Regions from separate parts of the Methylobacter sp. genome, predicted to be linked through region 2. Evidence: riboswitches for the same ligand, from Rfam matches in the RefSeq annotation. Region 2 holds a riboswitch; the other holds the start of a gene.
The links. A riboswitch is a leader RNA that binds a small molecule or an ion and turns the genes downstream of it on or off. The one in region 2 is predicted to bind cobalamin.
Positions count from the first base shown of each region.

Region 1: it holds a riboswitch for cobalamin, as region 2 does, so the genes downstream of both, V7051_RS12360 (CbtB domain-containing protein) here and V7051_RS09560 (ribonucleoside-diphosphate reductase subunit alpha) in region 2, are expected to answer to the same signal.

Region 1 covers NZ_DAIUEH010000025.1:18,381-27,223, reverse strand. Annotated here, with positions in the region: gene V7051_RS12375 (cobaltochelatase subunit CobN) at 1-1,807, opposite strand, end outside; gene V7051_RS12370 ((2Fe-2S) ferredoxin domain-containing protein) at 1,800-2,102, opposite strand; gene V7051_RS12365 (CbtA family protein) at 2,099-2,779, opposite strand; gene V7051_RS12360 (CbtB domain-containing protein) at 2,779-2,976, opposite strand; cobalamin riboswitch at 3,101-3,332, opposite strand; gene V7051_RS12355 (3-oxoacyl-ACP reductase family protein) at 3,491-4,234, shown strand; gene V7051_RS12350 (Na+/H+ antiporter) at 4,271-5,896, opposite strand; gene V7051_RS12345 (DUF5765 domain-containing protein) at 6,392-7,114, shown strand; gene V7051_RS12340 (hypothetical protein) at 7,193-8,179, shown strand; gene V7051_RS12335 (HAD family hydrolase) at 8,167-8,829, shown strand.
Region 2 covers NZ_DAIUEH010000018.1:7,710-16,552, reverse strand. Annotated here, with positions in the region: gene V7051_RS09580 (GNAT family N-acetyltransferase) at 95-631, opposite strand; gene V7051_RS09575 (GNAT family N-acetyltransferase) at 628-1,119, opposite strand; gene V7051_RS09570 (hypothetical protein) at 1,427-1,996, opposite strand; gene V7051_RS09565 (TonB-dependent receptor domain-containing protein) at 2,013-3,845, opposite strand; cobalamin riboswitch at 3,960-4,171, opposite strand; cobalamin riboswitch at 4,553-4,782, shown strand; gene V7051_RS09560 (ribonucleoside-diphosphate reductase subunit alpha) at 4,980-7,811, shown strand; gene V7051_RS09555 (ribonucleotide-diphosphate reductase subunit beta) at 7,834-8,843, shown strand, end outside.

The DNA.
Region 1 (8,843 bases), on a different contig from region 2:
ACGGGTAAAATAACGGCATGTCAGCCAGCAACGCATCGGGAAAGCAGTTTTTCGACAAGCCCACAGCTTTGCCTGGAAGCCATTCGAGCGTGCCGTGTTTCCCGACATGCACAATTGCATCGGCTTTCCATTCGTCACGCAACCAGCGATACAGCGCATAGTAATGATGAGTGGGCGGCAAGTCGGGCTGGTGGTATATCGCGTCGGGGTCCATGCCGTAGCCGCGCGGCGGCTGCAAGGCCACGAAGCTGTTGCCCAGTTCCAGTCCTGCCAGCGCGAGATGGCCGTCATGCAGATAAGCCTCGCCCGGCGCGGCTCCCCATTGCGCGATCATTTTTCTCTGCATTTCAGCGGGTAAGTCTTCAAACCATGCTTGATATTGAGTCGCCGGTACGCGGCCGATGGCATGGGCTAGCTGTTCGCTGGTCAGATAAGTGTTGTCGTAAGCGCAACGGTCGATCAGTTCGTGGATCAGTGCGGTGCCGCTTTGATGAAGCACATCCCAGTGCTTCACCCTTCGGGTGCTTTCGCATCCCAATGCGCTCCCGGCGCATTGGTCCGGCAGTTCGCCGATGTTATAACCGGCGGCTTGCATGGCTTGCAGAATCCGCATCAGGGATGCCGGTGCATCCAGGCCGACCGCGTTGCCGATTTGCGAGGCCTTGCTGTTGGAATTGGTGAATACAAAGGCGATCCGCTTATCGGCATTGTCCAGGCGTTTAAGCCGTGCAAAGCGTGAGGCGATTTGGGCAATGCGCGCGCCCCGATCCTGCACCGGTTCGTATTCGATCAATTCATTCGATAGGCCGGAGGCTTTCGCTTTGAACGATAGCGGCACTGTGATGATGCGTCCGTCGAATTCCGGCAATACCACATTCATTGCCGCATCCAGCGGATTGAGGCCGCGCGCCGATTGTTCCCATTGATTCTGCATCATGCCGCTGGTGATAGCTTGCAGCACCGGCACATTGAGTTGCTCCAGCACCGCCACCGACCAGCCTGCGGGCGTGGCTCCGCCTGGGGTGATTTCGCCCATCGCAAACGCGGTGGTGTTGATCAGTACGTCGATATGCGCGCTTTGTTCGCCGCTAAAATAACTTAAGGCTATGGGCAGGGTCGCATCACTGTGGCTTGCGCGTAACGACGAGGTGAATACGGGCAATACGTTCAGGTCGAGTTTTTCCAGTTGTTCAATCAAAGCATCGATAAAGCGCGTGTTGCCGCTCATCCAGTGGGCGCGGTAAAACACGATGCCGACGCTGGCTCGTTCGGGCGCTCTCAGGACAAGCCAGTCGTCTATGTCGGCATCTTGGGATAAATCGGGGTGATAAATGCCGTGTTCGGGCAAATCGACAGCCGGTTCAAAACCAAAACCGGTCAGCAAAAAATGATCGGAAAGATAGCGCAGCAGTTGCGCCATATTGACGCTGCCGCCTGCCTGAAAATAGGCCTGTACTTGATGCAGCACGTCGGACGAAACGGTGGATGCTGCGGCCAGTTCGGGATCAGGCTCGCCGGTGCCGCTAATGGCGATTAAGTGCAGTCCTCGGCTTTTGGCATGACGCACCAGATCGGCAAAGCCCGGCACACTGCCGAGACGGCCCAGCACGCGCAGTACGATGATATTTGCCGAGGTAAGCTGATGCTCCAACAACTCGGCCATTTGCGCATCGCTTTCCAATGCCTGCAAGTTGATGCCGGTTATTTCTGAGAAACTTTCCGGCAGTTGCGCCTGTGCGCTTTGCAGCACCATCAGGTCGTTGGGTGCATGAGTCAGCAGGGCAACAGGCCTGTTCAAATCAGACATCGCCGGTGCCCAGGCGGTGGAAAACATGCTCGCTAACTTCGGTGTCATTTTCCAGGTGTTCGCTAACAATGCGCTCCAACACGGACTCGTCGGTACAGGAATACCAGACGCCTTCAGGATAAACGACCAGGATCGGGCCATTTTTGCAGACCGCAAAACAGTTTGAGCGGGTGCGTTTTACGTTGAGCTGAGGGCGGGCATCGATTTTCTGGCCCAGTTGTTGAAATGCTTCGGTGTTATTTCCAGAACAGCGCGGACCAGTACACATCAGTACATGTTTGTTGTGGGTTCTCATAACTTTTTTTTGTAAAACCGACCCATCAAACCGCCAATCGCCAGCCAAAAGACAGCGTTCGCAAAAACAGTGGCGACTATAAAAGATTGTGCTAATTCGGCAGGTGCGGCACTGCTGTGAACTTCCGGCTGCGGCGCGCTGATTAAATGAGGTGCTGCGAGCAATACGGCACCGAAAAATTTGTTGGTCCTTGTTTTTGCAAAAGCCAGCAGTGATAAACCGAAGCCGGTATCGAGCACCGTTATCAGCCACCAGCTTTGCCGGTCTGCCAGTTTGGCTGCTGTTGTGCCGGGTACCTCCGGCGGCAATCCCAATGACGGCGCGACGAAAAAGGTTAAATAACCGGCCAATCCCCACAACAGTCCTATGCGCCAACTGCCGGGGCGGCCGCGCAAACACATCACAGAACCAATCAGCAGGGCAAAACCCACACCCAGACTGATATTGGCTACCGCGGTAAAAAACGTCCGCTCCACGCCGTTCTCAGGCTGCCAGTCGTGATGTTCATGGCTGTTGTCCGTGTTGGGAATAGTGACAGCAGCTTCCTCGTACACCTCGGCCTTGAGTAGGGTGGGGATGACTTGAATTTGTTGAACGGCGGTTAATAACAAACCCGCCAGTAAACCCGTCCAGAGAGCTGCAATAACCAGCTCCCTGAAGGTAGTCAGATTAAACATTAATGGCACGGAAAGCTGGCGGAATGGCGTCCGTCATGTGCGGCGTTATGCAGTTGTGCGGCTTCTGCGAAACCGGCGGCATACAACAATCCCAATCCAAGCATGCCGGCCAGCATTGCAGGCAGTATTCTGTCTTTTAAGACTTCGGAGTGGGTTTGTGGTTGAGCGTTATCGAGCAAAACAGGTGTTGATGACATGTGTTTTCTCCTGAGTGAAGAGACAGCAAAACCGGCGATGCTACCGGCGGAAATAATCTGTACAGGGAGAAAAACAGGACGGACGCGAAAGAGAGCAATCCATCTGGGCGCCCTCCGCGCACAAATTCGATTATTGCTTCAGGCCGGTCTCCGGGCTCACGAGTTGGATGTCAATGCTTGAATTTCCAAGGTTAGCGCCTTCCCATGAATTACACAGTGGCGTCTACTAACTTTTACTCGTTTACCGTTGCGGGGGCAGCGTAGGCTTTGTTTGCTTGATCTTGAGCGAACTCACCGACTTCCCGTTTCAATTCTGCGGACGATAGTCCATGAATACCTAAAGCAGGTTATACGGAGCTAGTATATTCACTCGATTAAAAACTAGCAAGCGCCAGTCATTTGGGTATTCATACGTATTGTATAGGGGCTTGACGTATTGTATTTAGGGTTTGTAGTTGAAGCTGCTCGAATAATGCCTGATCCTTTTTAGGCATTTCTGATCAAGAGGAAGGTTATGAATCATCAACTTGAGAATAAACGGGTATTGGTAACTGGCGGTAGCCGGGGCATTGGCGCCGCGATTGTAAAGCGTCTCGCTCAAGAAGGCGCCCATGTCGCGCTGACCTACGTTAGCAAACCCGACCAAGCGAACGCAACGGCAAAGGCGGCTCAGGCGTTTGGAGTCAAGGCTATCACGATCAAGGCCGATAGCGCAGATGCCAATGCGGTGGTATCTGTCGTGGAACGGACGGTGGATGAGTTGGGCGGCATTGATATTTTAGTCAACAACGCCGGCATTGCCGTGATAGCGCCCATTGACGCCTATCGGCTCGAAGATCTTGATCGCACCTTGGCTGTGAATCTGCGTGCGGTGTTCGTTGCCACCCAGGCCGCTGTAAAGCACATGAAGACGGGCGGGCGCATCATTACGATCGGCAGTTGCAACGCCGAGCGCGTACCCTTTGAGGGCGGTGCAGTCTATGCCATGAGCAAGGCTGCGCTGGTGGGCTTGGTCAAGGGACTGGCGCACGACCTCGGTCCTCGCGGCATCACCATCAATAATGTTCAGCCGGGGCCTATCAACACCGACTTGAACCCCGAAGACAGCGACTTTGCAGACATGCTGCGGAAGCAAATGGCCATGCCACGCTACGGCACTACCGACGAAGTAGCGGCTATGGTCGCTTATCTTGCCGGAGCTGAAGCGGGCTTCGTAACCGGAGCAAGTCTGACGATTGACGGTGGATTCACTGCGTAATCATCGTCGGATAAGCGTTTGACTTTGTTTGAAGTGCTATGGCTTCTTAGAGCGCGGCCCGGATGAAACCCGTAGCTCGCCAATGCCGATCCGCAGTGCCTCGACATCAAGTTCATGTTCAAGGCGATGCAGGATCTCGTCGCTGATCACGTCATCGTTCCTAAGGCTAATCACGGCTAATCGCTCAGCTGTCAGAGTCTCGTGCCGCAAACGCCTGAATGCCTTGGTTACCTCTTTTGTGCATTCCGCCCCAGGAGCGTCAAGATTGACGTTGCGTTGCAAGCGACGGCTGTAGTGGACCCGTAGCTGTTCGATGTGGTCCGGAACCGGCCAACCTTCATCGGCCACCGTATCAAGAAGCTCCAGAGCGGCCATTGCTGCACGCTCCCTAGCCTTTCTCTCCTCATACTCAATGGTTCTGTCTTCAGCTAAATTCAAAAGGCGGATCAGCAGCGGAAGCGATAAGCCTTGTAATACCAATGTGACCAGAATGACCATGAAGGCCATCAGGATTATTTCCGCACGAAAAGGAAAAGGAGCTCCTGCGGCTGTAGTGAAAGGCAGCGCTAATGCAGCAGCAAGGGACACAACGCCACGCATACCGCTCCAGCCGAGAATAAGCAGATTCGACCAAGGCGGCATCGGATCCCGTGCCCGTAACGAAGAGCTTAGGAATCGGGGCAGCCAGGCCGCTATAGGAACCCATATCAGACGTACAACGATGGCTGTCGTACTGACCAGTATGCCGATCACAGTCAGCGAAGCCAATTGGCTGGACGGAATCGCCTCACGGAGAGTATCGAGTTGCAGGCCGATGAGGATGAAAATGATGCCGTTGAGTAAGAACACCAGAAGATCCCAGACCGCCCTCGCTTGGATTCGGGTAATCGGTGCAACGATGGCGCTGAAATGTTGGCGGAGATAAAGGCCTCCAGTCACGCAGGCCAATACTGCCGAGGCCTGAACTTGGTCGGCCAGGACCCATGCAATGTAAGGAGCCAGCAATGTAATGGCGATCTCGCTGAAACTGTCTTCGGTCAGGCGTAACACCCAGCAGCTCACGATGCCCACGATGATCCCGACAGCAATGCCCATGCTTGCTGCAAGAAAGAAGTCCATGACTGAGTTACTAAGCTCAAAAGTGCCGCTGACCGCCGCTACAAGCGCCGTGCGATAAAGCACCAAAGCGGTCGCATCGTTGACCAGACTTTCGCCTTCCAGTATGGTGACGCCCCTGCGGGGAAGGTGAAGTTGCTTCACGATCGCAGTAGCAGAAACAGCATCGGGTGGCGAGACTATAGCGCCCAAAACAATGGCTTCGGCCCATCCAAGGCCCGGCAATGCGGCATGAGCTACACCCGCAACCGCAGCCGTCGTAACCAGTACTAAGCCTACAGCCAATAGTGTGATCGGGCGAGCGTTGGCGCGAAAATCCCGCCAAGACGTAAAATAGGCTGCCGCCCAGAGCAGGGGGGGCAAAAAGACCAGGAATACCAGATCAGGGTCAAGATGAATCGTGGGCAGGCCGGGTACGAAACTTAAAACCAAGCCTCCGATCACCAACAGAATTGGATAGGGAATGGCAAGCTTGCGTGCGATTGTTGTCAAAGCGAGTACGGCCATTAACAGCAGAATGATTATCTTGAGCTGATGAAGATCCATACATTCTCCTTCTAGTCGCCGGCGTTTAAAGATATCGTCAGGATTTCTATAGAATGTATCATCGACGCATTGAAATCGCTATATGATTCCATGCCTTTATATCCCGCTTATGCAGATTAATTTGGCGTTACCGTCGGTATTTTGTTCCGGCTGTGTAACTGACGTTACGCACGGCGGATTAAAAACGAATGTGCTATAAACATCAAAGACACGAAAATTTAATAACTTTCGTGTCTTTCGTGCTTTTCGTGGACAATGCGTAACATCAGCCGTGTAAGCTATTTTAACGGACGGTAATCTATTCGGATTCACCCCGCTCACTTGTCGTGATTAATCATGCACTAAATCTATAGTGTTTCGATATCAAAATAATTACTTTTGAGCCGGACTGGGTGGTCATGACACTTTCAAATCTGTAAAATAAAAACTACTGTAAAAAAATAAAGGTAATTTTTTTTGCGATTTTTTTAACAACAATGAGTTAAGGAATAATTTATGTGTTTTAGTGCTGATATGTCTCTTGGCCTGGGGCTGGCCGGATTGGCCGCATCCGGTGTCACTTTTCTGGATAAAGATGAACTGTTATGGGTTCGGGTTGCCAGGGCTTACGCTATTTTTCATTTTTCCTTGATGGAATTTATTCAGTATTTCGCTTATCCGGTTGCAGATCAGTGCGGTTACGGTACAAATCAACTTTTGAGCGAGATGTCGGTCTACCACATCAGCTTGCAGGCATTGGCGATTATGCCCGCTCTGGCGACTTATTCGTCCGATAAAACCGCGTTGAAAAAGGCGACCATTACCGGCGTAATCTTGAGCTCTTCATTTCTGCTGTTCAGCTTTATGCCAAAAGAATGGCAATTATTAGAAATTGCGCCGAATTTTATAGGTAATATGATCTCGTGCTTGTTTATGGGCAAATACCATATCGGTTACCACATCTCCAGCGCCTTTGGCCTGTTGGTTACCTGGGGTTCGTTGTTTGGTTTGGCGGTCAGCGGTTTTGTCTGGAAAGATAACTGGCGTATCGCTTCGTATCATTTTGTTATGGCGATTATGACGCTGTTTATGCCTCAGTGGATATTCGGCGTATCAACCGGCGAAGCCGCAGCAATGTATTGTTTTTATTCCATACCGATCACAGCCAGCTTTATGCCGTACTTTAAGAAGTTCTTCACCGCGCCCGCCGCAATGGATGAACGTCATTTCGCTTATTAAATATCTTGAATCCAGGCTTTCTGCCTGGATTTTATTCGTTTACCGTTGCGATAAAAATAAGCCCATCATTTGTTGATCATGTTTTTTGCCAAAGATTTTATTGAAACTGCTGAAGGGCTTATTTTTGCTGTGGTTGAGCAGGGATTGGAAGATGGCAAAGTGCTGTGTTTTTTACGCTATGTGCTGACGCCGTCCGGCTGGAAAAAAGTCGTCACCGAACAAGCCAATAACCTGCTGCAACAACAGCACTCCGATTATCTGCATTATTCCCCGGTTTTAGATGCGCATTTGCATGCGGTCGCAATAGATCGAATCGTCACGCATCACCAGCCCAAACACCGCTTGCAACAGCTCATGCAAGCGAATCGGCATGATATTGCCAGGGATGGTGTGTATGCCGCAAGCATGCTGGGAGCAGGCGCGGCGGCTGTCGAACGGGATTTGTTCAGGTTGTGTGAATTATTTGAGCAACATGGGCTGGATTTGGCGCAAACCGGCGTCACAGGCTCTATTTTGGTCGGCGTGCAAAAGCAAGATTCGGATATTGATTTGGTTTGTTACAGCAGGGATGTTTTTCATCAATGCCGGGCAATAACCCGCGAGCTTATCGAGCAAGAATGTTTACAGGCCTTGAATGATCAGGATTGGCAGCAATCTTATGAACGCCGTTCATGCGATTTGAGTTTTGATGATTATGTCTGGCATGAGCGGCGTAAATGCAACAAGGCGGTGATTAACGGGCGAAAATTCGATTTGAATTTTATTGATCATTGCGCCGATTCCAATGCCGTTGTATATCAAAAATGCGGTGCGGTTACTTTGCAGTGCAGGGTAACTGACGATGCTCACGCGTTTGATTATCCGGCTGAATTTACAATAGATCATCACCAGATCAGTTCTATTGTCAGTTTTACGGCGACTTATACCGGGCAGGCGGTTAGCGGCGAAATGATTGAAGTGTCAGGCGTGCTGGAGCAATCCGAACATGGCGTTAAACGCATCGTAGTCGGTTCCAGCCGTGAAGCGCATGGCGAATATATCAAGGTTATTCAGTGCTCAGATTAGCTGATTTTGCTGCGGTGATATTCGATATGGACGGTTTGGTTCTGGATACCGAAAGCACTTATTTTATTGCTTGGCAACAGGCTGCAAGCGCCATGGGTTATGACTTTTCCGATGAGTTTTGCCGGGCGCTGTCAGGGCTGCATTATCAGGATATAGAGCCGAGACTGCTTGAATATTGCGGGGCTGAGTTTGATCTGCAAATTTTTAACCGCTTAAGCGGCGAGTTTTGGCGCGACTACGTTAATGCCCATGGCATAAACATCAAACACGGTTTTACCGGAATGTTGGAATTGCTGATTAACCAAAACATGCCTTATTGTCTGGCGACTAACAGCCTGATGGTAAACGCGTTGGAATGCCTTGAGCTGGCAGGGATCGACGATGTTTTTCCAATCATTATCACCCGCGACCATGTTCAGTACGGCAAGCCGGAACCGGATATTTTTTTAAAAGCCGCAGAGGTGTTGCAGGTGGACATCAGCCGCTGTCTGGTGCTTGAAGATTCTCATGCCGGTATTGTGGCGGCATCCAGAGCGGGAGCTGTTTCGGTGTTTATACCATCGACAGCGCAAGTCGATCCGCTGACAGTTGAGCTGTCCGATTTAGTGGTCAATGATTTGGCTCAATTGGCGAATGTCATCAGTGCTTAGTTCGCCGCGGATAG
Region 2 (8,843 bases):
GAAAGCGGGTGATTTGTAGGGCGGTTTCGCTTTAGCAAACTGCCAATCGACGCACAATGCCGATGACAGCCGTTCGCAGTTGCGGCGATCCACCCTACAAATCACCCGGCTTACAGCTTTCTGCAACGTAGATACTCTGCTCCGCGCCGAAACGCGTGACTTGGCGAAGTTGGCGGAAGCCAAGACGCTCAAGCAGCCGGACTGATGAAATATTGGCCGTTTGCGTCTCGGCGACCACGCTCTGATGGCCCGCAACACCAAAGGCGTATGCCAGGACCTGCTGAACGGCGGCTGTGGCATATCCACGACCCCAGTGCTCTGGCAGGAAGAGGTAGGAAACCTCGAAGTCTTCGAGATCGTGGTGTCTATCAAGCAACACGACGCCAAGAAGAGAATTGGACTCCTCTGATGTTTGCCGTACTGCCCAAACCATGGCTGGCACGGCTTGCGTCAATAGCTCGCTGGCGCGCTGCTCTGCCACGGGAGCACTCAATGGGCCGCCCAGAAAAGAGCGAACAGCAGGATCGCTGAACAAACGAGCGACTTGCGATAAATCGGATGCTCGAATGGCATCAAGCGAGCAAGTGCCAGTTTCCATACTGCGTTTCATGCAACCAATGTCGAAAGTCACCGGAGTGCCGCTTGCGGCGCGTCCGGTGGACTGCTGGGTTGGGCGCTGATGCGGTAGCTATAGCCATGACGTTCGAAATCCAGTGATTCGTAGAATGCATGTGCCCGCTCACGCTTAAGGTTGGAGGAAAGTACCGCTTTGTAACAGCCCTTTTCTCCACATATCTGGAAGGCATATTTCATCATGAGCTTGCCCACTCCACGCCCTTGCCACTCGGGATCAACGGCAACATCCTCGATGATGGCCGAGGGGGTGCCCATGTGGGCCAGGTTGTTCATAATTAGCAGAGCGAAAGTGCCGACAACTCGTCCTTCACAGGACGCGATGTAGATTTTGTAGTCGGGGTAACCCGCGATGTGTTCAAAATGACGTTCTGCTTCAGGCAAAGGAAGCACTTTTCCATTATCGAGATCAGGCTGCGCATACAGGCGGAGCACCTCGGGAATATCTTCTTTGGAAGTTTCACGGCAGGAAACAGGTGAATCCATGTGTTTCTCCATACTATGCCCAACTAATATTAGACATCCTAATAGACGTAAAACATTGCGTCATTTGTTTGTCTAATAATTTTTAAAAATTAAAAATCATTGTTGTTTCATGCTATTGCGTAAATTTAGTTCGTCCTAAAATAAATCCAGGTGGCGGCACAAAAAAGTATGGGTAATTTGATCATGAATACTCACAACAAACAATGGTAATAAATCTGAACCCTAGACTCCGCAATCTTTTGGGCCTGATGTTGGGTTAACGACAATACTCTCGGGAGCGAGTCGTTAACCCAACCACGTGTTTATTTTAAATTTCCTCGTGTTTACTCGCCAAAGCAGGCAATGCCTTGACCAGCTTCATAACGCCATACCCCAAAACCGCATAGAGCAGGGCAGAGCTGACATAAGGCGGGTAATACTGAGCTACACGTGCAAGATACTGCCCCCAGGATAAATCCGGATAACGGCCTGAAAGCACATAAAAGCTGCCGTTTGAAATGACAAATGCAGCCGATACCGCCAGCGTCACCACACCAAACTGCGTTGCCAGTTCAGTTATTTTGAGCGATTTAAATGCCGAGCAGTAGCGGCCTGCAAACCACATAACCGCATAAGTAGGGATCAGGAAAACATAAGCAGGCGACACGCACCAGCTGCTGGTGCCGTTTGCGATGGCGATGGTGTCAATCAATCCCGCCATAACCAGCAAGAAGATGAACAGCGCCTTTTTACGGTAAAAACCGGCAAAGAAAAAAACCGCCAACGAGGCATCGGGCAGATGCAATACGTCGCCAAAGTGGTGAAAGCGCGTCAGCACCATCAGCGCGATCAACGGAATCGGTAAATACTCGACTTGCAGCCATTGTTTTATGTTCATGGTGTTTCTCCAAAGGTTAGTTGTTGTAGTGGATTGAAAGAAAGAAATTCCGCTCTGCGGTATTGTAAGTGTTAATGGTTTGATACTGTTTATCCAGCAGATTGTTTAATTTTGCGCTCAACATCCAGTTTTTATTTAAATGGTAGGCTGTACGTAAATCAACGGTCACATAACCGGCAACTTTGGTTTTGTTCAGCGCATCATCAAAACGGTCGGCTTGAGCCAACACCTTAGCGCCCAGATCGAACTGTCCGAACGAGCGTGATAAATCGTAAGATAAGGTTTTTTCCGCACGGCGCGGCAGTCGCATATTAGACTCCCGGTTTTTAGGGCTTAACAGGTTCATGTTCAACTTGCTGTTCCAGCCCATCAACTGGGTACCGATTTCAGCTTCAATGCCGTCAATTTGGGCCTTGCCGATATTTTCCGCGCTGGATAGAAAAGTTGCAGGATTCGTTACCGTCACGATCAAGTTATCGATATTGGTATGGTAACCGCGAACTTCCCATTGCAGCCAATCATGGTCACCGGCCAATCCCGCTTCGAAAGATGTTGATTGTTCGGCTTTCAGCGAGGGATTACCGAATCCCGGAAAATAGAGCTGGTTAAATGACGGCGCTTTGAAGGCATTGCCAAAGCTGGCAAATGGACTGATGCCGTACTTTCCGTTATAACGCCAGCCGAAATTGCCGGTCACCTGTTCGCCAAAGGCTTCGTTTTTATCCCCCCGTAACGATGCGTTGATAAAATGGTCGTCCAGAATGCGGCTGTGCAACTCGGTAAAAATGCCCGCATCATAACGGGAAGTTTCATTGTAGGCGGTTGAGCTGTCTACTTGATCCAGCCGGTAATCGGAGCCGATAACCAACTGGTGGGCGTCGGACAAGGCGACCTCGTTCAACCAGCTGGCATTCCACCGGGTACTGTTAAACTTACTGGAAAATGTTCCGTCGGGCGCAAAGTTATCGCCTTCGTCGCGGCTTTGTCCCAAGCGCAGTAGTGAACGCCAGCTATCGACAATGTTCATGCCGGCTGTCGTGCCGACGGTTTGTTCTACAAACTCCGTTTTATTTTGGAAAGTGCCGTCATATTCGTTTTTTCCCTCAGCCCGCATAAAAAACGCCTCAACTTCGGCATTGTTATCGAAACGATGGCCTAACCGGGCATTCAGTGCCGTATTCAGGTAACCGTCCTTGTCCGGCTGATTAACGCCGAACGGCCCCGGCGTCGGTTGCCGCGAATTAAATCCCTGAGAACCGAACTGCGATGAACTCAAGCTATACCAGCTGTTTTTCCATTGACCGCTGACAGAACCGGAAGCGCGGTAAGTATCGTAAGAGCCGCCGCCGGCATCCAAAGTGACGCTGGGCTTGTCTTCCTGTTTACCTTTACGGGTAAAAATCTGGATAACCCCGCCGATTGCTTCCGAACCGTAAAGGCTCGATTGAGGGCCGCGAATAATTTCCACCCGCTCGACCTGATCCAGAGGGATAAGTTGAAAAGGCGTGGTGCCGGAGGTAACGGAGCCGATTTTGATACCGTCAATCAGCACCAGTACATGATCGGAATTGGTTCCGCGCATGTAGATATTGGTATCTTTCCCGTAGCCGCCGCTTTCCACTATGTCGATGCCGGTAGTACCGCTTAATAGTTCCGGCAAGGTTTTAGCCTGAAGGCGTTCAATATCTTTCCGAGTATAGACGGTCGCCGCAGCCGCCAGCTGATTTTTAGCCGTCTCTGTACGGGTTGCGGTAACCACAATATCGGGAAGATTTTGCGGAGTTTCCTGCGCTTGTAACTGGCTATTAAAGCCCGTGATTAATAATGAGCCGAAGATGATTTTTTGCATGTGTGTCCTCTGCGCCGCCCGCGCATAATGGTTGTGAGTACACAACAGAGGACAATAGAAAACGAGAGATGACACGGAGCTATGCTTTCATTTTCGCAGACAGCCCTCCGCTGTACCGAATTAAACTCTCGGGCCGGTCTCCGGGCTTATAAGTGGCATTAACCTGAATCATCGCCTTCCCATGCGTGAACACAGTGGCATCTCGATGAAACTTTTACTTATATACCGTTGCGGGGGCAGCGTCGGATTTGGCCTAAACCTTACCGACTTCCCGTTTAACCATTGGGTCTGAAAAACCCTCCGGAACCTGAAAGCAGAGCGCAATTATAGGGAGTTATATCGATAAAGCAAATTTACCGGTAGTTCCCGATGCCGAAACTGATGGCTGCGTCCGATTCATCGAGTCTCGGTCAGTAAGCGTTTTATGAGCGGATCATGATCACAAAACATGTAACGCCTCTTTATCCTAAAAGGATTTCCGGGATAGAGTCCACTGTCTCAGCCTGTTATGAGCTTGCCGAACGGAATAAGCGGATTGCGTTGAGCGAAGCTTTTTTACTCGATATAAAGATAATGCCCGAGTATCCGGTTCTTACACAACCGCGGCCAGCTACCCTATATTCTTATACATACTATATATTGATATAAATATAAAAATAATATCAATATATAGTGTATTTTTTATTGACACAGATAAATTATCAATGCTATTTTAATCTCCATACGGTTCTCATGCTGACGTTTAAGCTGAGATAAAAGGGAATCCGGTGACAGATTAACAGACACAGTTATCTTAAAGCCGGAGCTGCCCCCGCAACTGTAATCGGAGAGTATGTTGTCAACCATGCCACTGAGTCATGAATAATATTGACTTGGGAAGGCCGACAACATGCGGAGACCCGAGAGCCAGGAGACCTGCCGTATATTTTTATTAACACGTTTGAGGCGGGGTGTCCTCGGCAGATGGAAAGGTCATTTTCTCGCATACCACCTTTCCGCCATGCTGGTCTTTAAGACTGGCGCACTGTTCAGTGCCGCTTTATGCATAAGTTTCGATAACTTACCGTGTCAAAGGGTTGCCGGATTGTCGCGTCTGTCCAAGCCATTCCCGCTCCTAATCTTAAGGAGCTATCCATGTACGATACTGTAATCCCTGCGCCGTCCGGCGTATTTCCAACCTCGAAGCCGCCTTCATCGAATTTACCTGTGCTGCAAGTGATTCGGCGCAATGGTGCGGCTGTCGCATTCAATCCTGAAAAAATATCCATTGCGATCAGCAAGGCGTTTTTGGCGGTAGAGCATGGTCAAACCGGCCTGTCCAGCCGGATGCGCGAACAGGTGACTGTGTTGACGCAGACGGTTGTCAGCGCATTGATGCGCCGCCTGCCTTCCGGCGGTTCGGTACATATAGAAGATATTCAGGACCAGGTTGAATTGGCGTTGATGCGCTCCGGCGAGCACGACGTTGCGAAAGCTTATGTGCTGTACCGGGAAAAACATGCCGCCGAGCGTGCCGGGCAAGCGCACGATACACCGCAATTGCATACTACGGTTGACGGCAACCGGCAGCCGTTGGATGTTGCCGGGCTGGTCGAAACGGTGACTGAAGCTTGTCTGGGCTTGGGCGCTGAAGTTAGCCCGAAAATCGTGGTGGAGCAGGCCGTTCGCGATTGTTATGACGGCATTCCGTTCAACGAAGTGCGCCGTGCGCTGATTCTTTCCGCCCGCAGCCTGATTGAGCGCGAACCGGCATACAATTATGTCACGGCGCGTTTGCTGCTGGATTCGATTCGTTTTGAAGTATTGGGCGAAAGCGTCAATCAGGCCGCGATGCAATCCGCTTATACCGGCTATTTTCCGCACTATATCAAGCTGGGCATTGAAGCGGGCCTGTTGGATCAGCGCCTGGCGCAGTTCGATTTGACCAAGATAGCCAATGCATTAACGGCTGACCGTGATTTCAAATTCGGCTATCTCGGCCTGCAAACGCTCTATGACCGCTATTTTTTGCATATCGAGGAACGGCGCATCGAGCTGCCGCAAATCTTCTTCATGCGCGTGGCGATGGGCTTGGCGATTAACGAGATTGACCGCGAACAGCGTGCCGTCGAGTTTTATAACCTGCTGTCGAGCTTCGATTTTATGAGTTCCACGCCGACCTTGTTTAACAGCGGCACCGTGCATGCGCAGCTTTCATCCTGCTATCTCAGCACGGTCAGCGACGATCTCGACGGCATTTATCAGGCCATCAAGGAAAACGCTTTATTGCAAAAATATGCCGGCGGCATAGGCAATGACTGGACGCCGGTCCGGGCATTAGGTTCACGGATCAAAGGCACCAACGGCAAGAGCCAGGGCGTAATTCCGTTCCTGAAAGTGGTCAACGATACCGCCATCGCGGTCAACCAGGGCGGCAAGCGCAAGGGCGCGGTCTGCGGCTATCTGGAGACCTGGCACCTGGACATCGAAGAATTCCTGGATTTGCGCAAAAACACCGGCGACGACCGCCGCCGCACCCACGACATGAACACCGCGCACTGGATTCCGGACCTGTTCATGCAGCGTGTTAGCGACAATACCGACTGGACCTTGTTTTCGCCATCGGATGTGCCGGATTTGCACGACAAGTTCGGCAACGCGTTTGCAACCGCTTATTGCGAGTACGAACGCCGCGCCGATCTCGGTGAAATCAAACAGTTCAAGCGTGTTCCGGCCTTGCAACTGTGGCGAAAAATGTTGTCGATGCTGTTCGAAACCGGCCATCCCTGGATTACCTTTAAGGATGCCTGCAATATCCGTTCACCGCAGCAGCATGCCGGCGTTATACATAGTTCTAACCTTTGCACCGAGATTACGCTGAATACCTCCGCGACTGAAATTGCGGTATGCAACCTGGGTTCGGTAAATTTAAGGGCGCATTTGAAAGAAGAAACCTGTACTGAGCACGGTCGAAGTAACGGCCGTCCGGTGATGGATCAAACCAAGCTTAAAGCCACGATCGCGACGGCCATGCGGATGTTGGATAACGTAATCGACATCAATTTCTATGCGGTCGGCAGTGCGCGCAATGCCAATTTCCGTCACCGGCCTGTCGGTTTGGGCATTATGGGCTTTCAGGATTGCCTGCATGCGATGCAAATTCCTTACGCTTCAACGGCGGCCGTCGAGTTCGCAGATAAAACGATGGAAGCTGTCTGTTATCACGCGTATTCGGCATCCAGCCGTTTAGCCGGGGAACGCGGCGCTTATTCCAGCTTTAAGGGCAGTTTGTGGGATCAAGGGATTTTGCCGCCGGATACCTTGAATCTATTGAGCGAAGCGCGCGGCGGGCAGTTGGACGTGGATCGCAGCAGCACGCTGGATTGGGATTCGTTGAGAACCCGCATTCAACAAGTCGGAATGCGCAACTCGAATTGCGTGGCGATTGCGCCGACAGCCACGATTGCCAATATCGTCGGCGTTTCCGCCGGCATCGAGCCCGACTACCAAAACCTGTATGTGAAATCCAATTTGTCCGGCGAGTTTACCGTGGTCAATGAAATGCTGGTTAACGACCTTAAGGCGCTGGATTTGTGGGATGAAGTGATGGTGGCCGACATCAAGTATTACGACGGCTCGCTGGCCCGGATAGAGCGCATTCCGGCCGAACTTAAACGGCTCTATGCCACCGCATTCGAGATCGATCCCGTCTGGCTGATAGAAGCCGCGGCCAGAAGGCAAAAATGGATAGACCAGGCGCAATCGCTGAATCTCTATGTTGCGGTTCCTTCTGGCAAAAAGTTGAATGACATTTATATGCTGGCCTGGCTACGCGGATTGAAAACCACCTATTACCTGCGTTCGCTGGCGGCAACATCGGCCGAGAAATCGACCGGGGCGGGCGGTGAACTCAATTCGGTTTCATCCGTCATGCCCGAGCCCAAGCAGTGCTTGATCGAGGATCCGGGCTGCGAAGCCTGCCAGTAACCCAAATTAACAAGGAAATGCCATGTTGTCATTTGAAGAAGTTTTTGTCGAAGATGAATCTCCAGCGCCGGAAGCCCGCGTTGCCAAAACCGTTTCGGAGCAGCCTGCGGCCAACCGGCCTTCTGCATCAGGCCGCGTTGACGCCAACGATAAGCGCGTAATCAACGGTCAAACCGACGTCAATCAATTGGTGCCGCTCAAATACCATTGGGCGTGGGATAAATACCTGGCGGGCTGCGCAAATCACTGGATGCCGCAGGAAGTCTCGATGAGCCGCGATATTGCGCAGTGGAAAGACAGCACTGCGCTGAGCGAAGACGAACGGTTGATCGTCAAGCGCAACCTCGGTTTTTTTACCACAGCGGATTCACTGGCCGCGAACAATATCGTGTTGGGCACCTATCGTCACATTACCGCACCGGAATGCCGTCAATACTTGTTGCGGCAAGGTTTTGAAGAAGCCATCCATACTCATGCCTACCAATATATTGTCGAAAGCCTGGGCCTGGATGAAAGCGAAATTTTTAATGCCTATCGGGAAATTCCAAGCATTCGGGATAAGGATGATTTCCTGATTCCGTTTATCAATACCTTGACTAATCCGGCCTTCAGAACCGGCACCTTAGCGGCGGATCAACAATTATTGCGTTCGCTGATTGTGTTTGCCTGCATCATGGAAGGCTTGTTTTTCTACGTGGGTTTTGTGCAGATTCTGGCGCTGGGGCGGCAGAACAAAATGCAGGGCTCGGCGGAGCAGTATCAATACATCCTGCGCGACGAGTCGTTGCATTGCAATTTCGGCGTCGATCTGATCAATACCATTAAACTTGAAAACCCGGACTTGTGGACCGATACGTTCTGCGATGAAATCAAGCTATTGATGCAGCAGGCCGTAGAACTGGAATACCGTTATGCCGAAGATACCATGCCGCGCGGCGTATTGGGCCTGAATGCCGCCATGTTCAAGGAATACCTGCGCTTTATCGCCAACCGCCGTTGTCAGCAAATCGGCCTGGACATGCTGTATCCGGG